DNA from 2 places in the Geobacillus sp. FSL W8-0026 genome. Region 2 is predicted to be linked to the other one. Evidence: a T-box and tRNA genes for the amino acid it is inferred to sense, from the RefSeq annotation. Region 2 holds a T-box; the other holds one or more tRNA genes.
What was found. A T-box is a leader RNA that pairs with one kind of tRNA and senses whether it is charged. The one in region 2 lies ahead of ileS (isoleucine--tRNA ligase), so its partner is inferred to be a tRNA-Ile.
Positions count from the first base shown of each region.

Region 1: it encodes a tRNA-Ile, which carries the amino acid that the T-box ahead of ileS (isoleucine--tRNA ligase) is inferred to sense. The anticodon was not compared.

Region 1 is NZ_CP150194.1:658,661-662,044, forward strand. It holds tRNA gene NST29_RS03300 (tRNA-Lys) at 160-232, shown strand; tRNA gene NST29_RS03305 (tRNA-Gly) at 240-314, shown strand; tRNA gene NST29_RS03310 (tRNA-Leu) at 320-405, shown strand; tRNA gene NST29_RS03315 (tRNA-Arg) at 409-482, shown strand; tRNA gene NST29_RS03320 (tRNA-Pro) at 489-565, shown strand; tRNA gene NST29_RS03325 (tRNA-Ala) at 570-642, shown strand; tRNA gene NST29_RS03330 (tRNA-Met) at 659-732, shown strand; tRNA gene NST29_RS03335 (tRNA-Ile) at 741-817, shown strand; tRNA gene NST29_RS03340 (tRNA-Ser) at 833-923, shown strand; tRNA gene NST29_RS03345 (tRNA-Thr) at 1,055-1,127, shown strand; tRNA gene NST29_RS03350 (tRNA-His) at 1,139-1,211, shown strand; tRNA gene NST29_RS03355 (tRNA-Gly) at 1,524-1,594, shown strand; tRNA gene NST29_RS03360 (tRNA-Ile) at 1,602-1,675, shown strand; tRNA gene NST29_RS03365 (tRNA-Asn) at 1,797-1,871, shown strand; tRNA gene NST29_RS03370 (tRNA-Ser) at 1,880-1,972, shown strand; tRNA gene NST29_RS03375 (tRNA-Glu) at 1,978-2,049, shown strand; gene NST29_RS03380 (phenylalanine--tRNA ligase beta subunit-related protein) at 2,268-2,933, opposite strand; gene queG (tRNA epoxyqueuosine(34) reductase QueG) at 2,986-3,384, shown strand, end outside.
Region 2 is NZ_CP150194.1:2,442,053-2,445,436, forward strand. It holds gene ileS (isoleucine--tRNA ligase) at 1-1,847, opposite strand, end outside; T-box leader at 1,896-2,115, opposite strand; gene NST29_RS12190 (hypothetical protein) at 2,278-2,577, shown strand; gene NST29_RS12195 (DivIVA domain-containing protein) at 2,928-3,384, opposite strand, start outside.

The sequences.
Region 1 (3,384 bases), 1.8 Mb from region 2:
GCAAGTGTGTGCTTCACTAAGGGCCATCATGAGCCATTCGCTCAGTAACAAGCAATACATCTTCGAGTTAACTGCGAGTTGTCCCGACGCAATCGGCATCTTTGAGTCGGCTGGTAGAGGAAGGGGCATCGTCAAATATTTGGGTGTATACCAAACCATGAGCCATTAGCTCAGTAGGTAGAGCATCTGACTTTTAATCAGAGGGTCGGAGGTTCGAGTCCTCCATGGCTCATCATGTTGCGGAAGTAGTTCAGCGGTAGAACACCACCTTGCCAAGGTGGGGGTCGCGGGTTCGAACCCCGTCTTCCGCTCCACTGCCGCCGGGGTGGCGGAATTGGCAGACGCACAGGACTTAAAATCCTGGGGTAGGTGACTACCGTGCCGGTTCGAGTCCGGCCCTCGGCACTTGCGCTCGTAGCTCAATTGGATAGAGCATCTGACTACGGATCAGAAGGTTAGGGGTTCGAATCCTCTCGAGCGCGTTTTATCGGGAAGTAGCTCAGCTTGGTAGAGCACACGGTTCGGGTCCGTGAGGTCGCAGGTTCAAATCCTGTCTTCCCGACCATTTTGGGGCCTTAGCTCAGCTGGGAGAGCGCCTGCCCCGCACGCAGGAGGTCATCGGTTCGAATCCGATAGGCTCCACTTTTTCATCCGTTTTGGCGGTGTAGCTCAGCTGGCTAGAGCGTACGGTTCATACCCGTGAGGTCGGGGGTTCGATCCCCTCCACCGCCACTCTTATCGGACCTTTAGCTCAGCTGGTTAGAGCAGACGGCTCATAACCGTCCGGTCGTAGGTTCGAATCCTACAAGGTCCACCATTATTGTTGTTTTTTGGAGGAGTACCCAAGTGGTTGAAGGGGTCGGTCTTGAAAACCGAGAGGCGCCGCAAGGCGCGCGGGGGTTCGAATCCCTCCTCCTCCGCCATAAATAATCGTCTCATTTAGCTCCGTTGGCACAAATAGAATGAGACGGCATCAACTCGGTTTGAGCGTTCCGCTTTTTTCGACCAGTTGACTATTAGGAAAAACGATAAGCATTGCATAATATGGATTTATGCCGGCTTAGCTCAATTGGTAGAGCAACTGACTTGTAATCAGTAGGTTGCGGGTTCAAGTCCTGCAGCCGGCATCAACATCATGGCGACTATGGCGAAGTGGTTAACGCACCAGATTGTGGCTCTGGCATGCGTGGGTTCGATTCCCACTAGTCGCCCTTTTTCTTTCTAAAACCAGTAAGCTCTTGGTAAAAATTGCAGCCACGAGCCTTAGTTTCACCGAATGAACTGCGAGTAGCCTCGACGCATTCCGCTTCTTTGAATGTGCTGGTAGAGGAAGAGGCGCGAAATTGCGTGGTGAATGGTTGAAGAAATCGATGTGCGGGTGTAGTTTAGTGGTAAAACCTCAGCCACGAGCCTTAGCTTCACCGAATAGGCTGCGAGTAGCCTCGACGCATTCCGCTTCTTTGAATGTGCTGGTAGAGGAAGAGGCGCGAAATTGCGTGGTGAATGGTTGAAGAAATCGATGTGCGGGTGTAGTTTAGTGGTAAAACCTCAGCCTTCCAAGCTGATGTCGTGGGTTCGATTCCCATCACCCGCTTTTGGATGGGCCTATAGCTCAGCTGGTCAGAGCGCACGCCTGATAAGCGTGAGGTCGGTGGTTCAAGTCCACTTAGGCCCACTATTTCCCATTGCATATTGTCGGATGATTCGCTATAATAACGGTGAACCGTTGTCCCACCATTGCCGGATGGAGCAACGGTATGGTAGCCCGTAGGAAAACGGACATGGTGTTGAATCGTTCCGCAATAGCTCAGCGGTAGAGCAACCGGCTGTTAACCGGTAGGTCGTAGGTTCGAATCCTACTTGCGGAGCCATTTTCTCTGGAGAAGTACCCAAGTGGCTGAAGGGGACGGTTTGCTAAACCGTTAGGTCGCAGTTTTGCGGCGCGCGGGTTCAAATCCCGCCTTCTCCGCCATGCATGGCCCGTTGGTCAAGTGGTTAAGACACCGCCCTTTCACGGCGGTAACACGGGTTCGAATCCCGTACGGGTCACTGCTTATGGCACCAGGCAACTTGGTGCCATTTTATCAAACTTGTTTTTGTCGAAAATTGCGCTTTTTCTTGCCGAATAGGCCATCATGAGGTATAATGGGTTCCATAGCAGAAAGATTGGGGACAACGCAGTGTTTCGTTTCGTCGATGAACGAGGCATTGCGTTTTTTTATTGCGATCCCCTCCCGCCTGCGATTCACCGAAGCGGGAGGAACATGTCATTCAAGCAGTTGAACATCCGCTTCGCCGCCATGGATTTGCGTGAACATCGCTTGCATGGCTTCGAGCTGGCGATGGGCGACGTCTTTGGCGATGGAAGGTGGAAAGTATACAATCTGTAAGGCGTTTTTGGTGTCACGAGTGACGGCCGTCCGTTCCGAATCGACGATCGGACTGCCGAATGGACCGTATGCATCTTTGCTGACAAGTTTGTTGGCAAAGTTGACCGTTCGGCCGTTTAAAGCGACATATTCGTCTTGTTCAGCACCGATGGTTACGGTCACGGTCCCGTGTATGCGGTCAAGGTCGTAGATGCCGAGCGGAATCTTATAATAGAGTGAAAAGAAATTGTTGACATCCACTGCTGAATGAATGGAAGGAAGAAAGTGCTTCTTTTGAATGCGCCGATACAGACTTTCACTCGATGGGCGATAACGAGCGGGATCCGTCCCGATTTGCTTGAATACGTGACGCCATTCGGCCAGTTCAGGAATGTCATGGATCGTTTTTTCCTGCAGTTCGATATAAATTGATTCCTGAAACAGTTGCAACCGTCCTTTTAGCATTTGGGGCGAATCTCCTACTTCGATGTGCCGGTAGCAGATGATTCCGAACTTTCCGGAAGGGAGACGCCGTTTCAGCTCTTCTGATACGATATAGTTCATGTCAATCACCTCGCGCTTTATTTTATCATAGGAGTCGAAAGGAGGGAAAACAATGGATGTTGTCGCCTTAAAACAAGAGTTGATTGCGTACAGCCGGACGATCGGTATTGATAAAATTAGATTTGCCAGCGCCGATCCATTTGTGGAACTAAAAGAACGATTGCGACGCCAGCAAGAGCTTGGCTACCAGTCCGGATTTGAGGAAAAGGATATTGAAAAACGAACGAATCCCGATTTGCTGCTTTCTGAGGCCAAATCAATCATTGCCATTGCGCTCGCTTATCCGTCGAAAATGAAGCAGGCGCCGCGGGGGACAAAGACGGAGCGGCGCGGCCTTTTTTGCCGTGCATCGTGGGGCAAAGATTATCATGTTGTATTGCGGGATCGTTTACGGCAGCTTGAGGAGTTTTTGCTTGCCAAAGTGCCGCACGCCCGCGTTCGTTCGATGGTC
Region 2 (3,384 bases):
AAAATGTCGGCGCCAAATTGTTCCATCACTTTCGCCGGCACGACGACGTTGCCGAGCGATTTGCTCATTTTCCGCCCCTCGCCGTCTAAAACGAAGCCGTGGCTCAACACCTCTTTATACGGTGCTTTGCCGGTGACGGCGACCGCCGTCGACAACGACGAGTTAAACCAGCCGCGATATTGGTCAGACCCTTCCAAGTACAAATCAGCCGGACGCGCGAGATCATCGCGCTCGACGAGCACCGCTTGATGCGACGAGCCGGAGTCAAACCAGACGTCCATAATGTCCGTTTCTTTCGTAAAGATGCCGTTCGGGCTTGACGGATGGGTGAATCCTTCCGGCAATAAGTCTTTCGCCTCGCGCTCAAACCAAACGTTCGAACCGTATTGGCGGAACAAGTTCGACACATGCTCGATCGTCTCATCGGTGATAATCGGCTCGCCGTTTTCGCCGTAAAAGACCGGAATCGGCACACCCCAGGCGCGCTGGCGGGAAATGCACCAGTCGCCGCGGTCGCGCACCATGTTATGGATGCGGATTTCGCCCCATTCCGGCACCCATTTCGTTTCCTTAATGGCGTCAAGGAGCTGGCCGCGAATTTTATCAATCGAGGCAAACCATTGCGTCGTCGCCCGGAAGATCGTCGGCTGCTTCGTCCGCCAGTCGTGCGGATACGAGTGGGTGATGAAACCGAGCTTCAGGAGCGCTCCAACTTCTTCGAGCTTTTGCGTAATCGCTTTGTTCGCCTCATCGTAAAACATTCCTGCAAACCCGGGTGCTTCCTCGGTCATGTAGCCGCGTTCATCGACCGGGCAGAGAACCGGAAGCCCGTATTTTTGCCCGACGACAAAGTCGTCTTCCCCGTGGCCTGGCGCCGTATGGACGCAGCCGGTGCCGGCGTCGGTCGTGACGTGCTCGCCGCAGACGACCAACGAATCGCGCTCGTAGAACGGATGTTTCGCGACGACGTACTCAAGTTCTTTTCCTTTTACGGTTTTAACGACGGACCACGACGCCCAGCCGACTTCGTTCGCCACCGATTCGGCCAAGGCGGCGGCGACAACGTATTTCTGCCCGTTGGCGTCGATGACATGGTAGTCCAGGTCCGGGTGAACAGCAATCGCCAAGTTCGCCGGAATCGTCCACGGCGTCGTCGTCCAAATGACGATCCGCACGTCGCCGTCCAGCACACCTTTGCCGTCTTTGACCGGAAACGCGACATAAATTGACGGTGAGCGTTTGTCTTTGTATTCGATTTCCGCTTCGGCGAGCGCCGATTCGCTCGACGGCGACCAATAGACCGGCTTCAGTCCTTTGTAGATGAGCCCTTTTTTCGCCATTTCACCGAACACTTTCATTTGCTGGGCTTCGTATTCCGGCTTGAGGGTGATATACGGGTTGTCCCAATCGCCGCGCACCCCGAGCCGTTTAAACTGCCGGCGCTGGTTGTCGATTTGTTCATACGCGTACTGCTCACACCGCTTGCGAAACTCGGCGACGCTCATCGATTTGCGGTCGACGCCTTGTTTCGTAAGCGCCGTTTCAATCGGCAAGCCGTGCGTATCCCAGCCGGGCACGTACGGCGCACAAAAACCGTTCATCGATTTATAGCGGACAATGATATCTTTTAAAATTTTGTTTAGCGCATGCCCCATATGAATATCGCCGTTGGCGTACGGCGGGCCGTCGTGCAGGACAAACAGCGGCCGGCCTTTCGTCCGCTCCTGCACTTTCCGGTAAATGTCCATGTCCTCCCATTTTTTTTGCATTTCCGGTTCCCGCTTCGGCAAATTGCCGCGCATCGGAAACTCGGTTTTCGGCATGAGCAATGTGTCTTTGTAATCCATCGCTGCTCCTCCTTTGAACAATATAAAATAAAAAACCGTTCTCTCCCGGCAAGGGACGAGAACGGTCTCGCGGTACCACCCTTTTTGGCCATGCAAAGGCACAGGCCCACTTTTCATTCGTAACGGGAATGACGCGCCATGGCCTACTCGTTGTTTCGGCATGGAACTCCAGGGTGATGTTCACTCTTGCGCCGGTGCCGGGCTTCCACCATCCCCGGCTCGCTGCGACCGGTCGTGCAAGAGCTACTGTCCCTTTCATCGTTGATGGTTATTCGCAATTCATAACGGAAAAAAGCCGACCGCCTCCCACGGCGGCTGAGGCGGAGATTTTGCCAATCACTTAGAACGGAACCGTTCCATGGGCAATGGTTTGCCCTCCATCCGGAGATAAAAATCCCGTGTCCGTGCGGCATTTTCACGGAAAAGGTCCATGGACAGCGCGATCTGTCCTCCACCCGGGGATGAAAATCCGCGTCAGGCCTGCATTTTCACGGAAAAGTTCCATGGGCAGCGATCTGCCCTCCACCCGGGGATGAAAATCCGCGTCAGTTCAGCATTTTCACAGAAAAGGTCCATGGACAGCGCGATCTGTCCTCCACCCGGGGATGAAAATCCGCGTCAGGCCTGCATTTTCACGGAAAAGTTCCATGGGCAACGTTTTGCCCTCCACCCGGGGATGAAAATCTCGCGTCAGGCGGGCATTTTCACAGAAAAGATCCATGGGCAGTGATCTGCCCTCCACCCGGGGATGAAAATCCGCGTCAGTCCTGCATTTTCACAGAAAAGTTCCATGGGCAGTGATCTGCCCTCCACCCGGGGATGAAAATCCGCGTCAGGCCTGCATTTTCACAGAAAAGTTCCATGGGCAATGGTTTGCCCTCCACCCGGGGATGAAAATCTCGCGTCAGGCGGGCATTTTCACGGAAAAGATCCATGGGCAGTGATCTGCCCTCCACCCAGGGATGAAAATCCGCGTCAGGCCTGCATTTTCACAGAAACGTGAAGAGCTGTGCCTCAACGGCGATCAAACGAGCCGCGAGATTTTTTGCCAATTATTATAGCGGAAATGCCTTCCGTTCGTCAAGGCTGTGACAGCGGTTCTTTCGCCCCTTCTTCCCAATCCGGCGCTTCATACTCCATCAGCTCGTCCCAATCGCGGCTGTTGATCATATCGAGCTGGGCCTCGACCAACATGCGGAAACGGGCGCGGAACACTTTCGACTGCCGCTTCAGCTCCTCGATCTCGAGGGCGATTTTCCGCGATTTCGCCAATGCATCGCTGATGATGCGCTCGGCGTTTTTTTCCGCCTCTTTAATGATCAGCTTCGCCTCTTTTTGCGCGTTTCGCTTGACTTCCTCAGCCGCTTCTTGGGCGACGAGAATCGACTTGTTTAGCGTTTCCTCAATATTGGAAAAATAGTTCAGCTTCTCTGTCAGCTCCGCTACTTTATCTTCGAGCTGCTTTTTCTCGCGAATGAGCATTTCGTAATCTTTAATGATTTGATCCAAAAACTCGTTGACTTCATCCTCATCATAT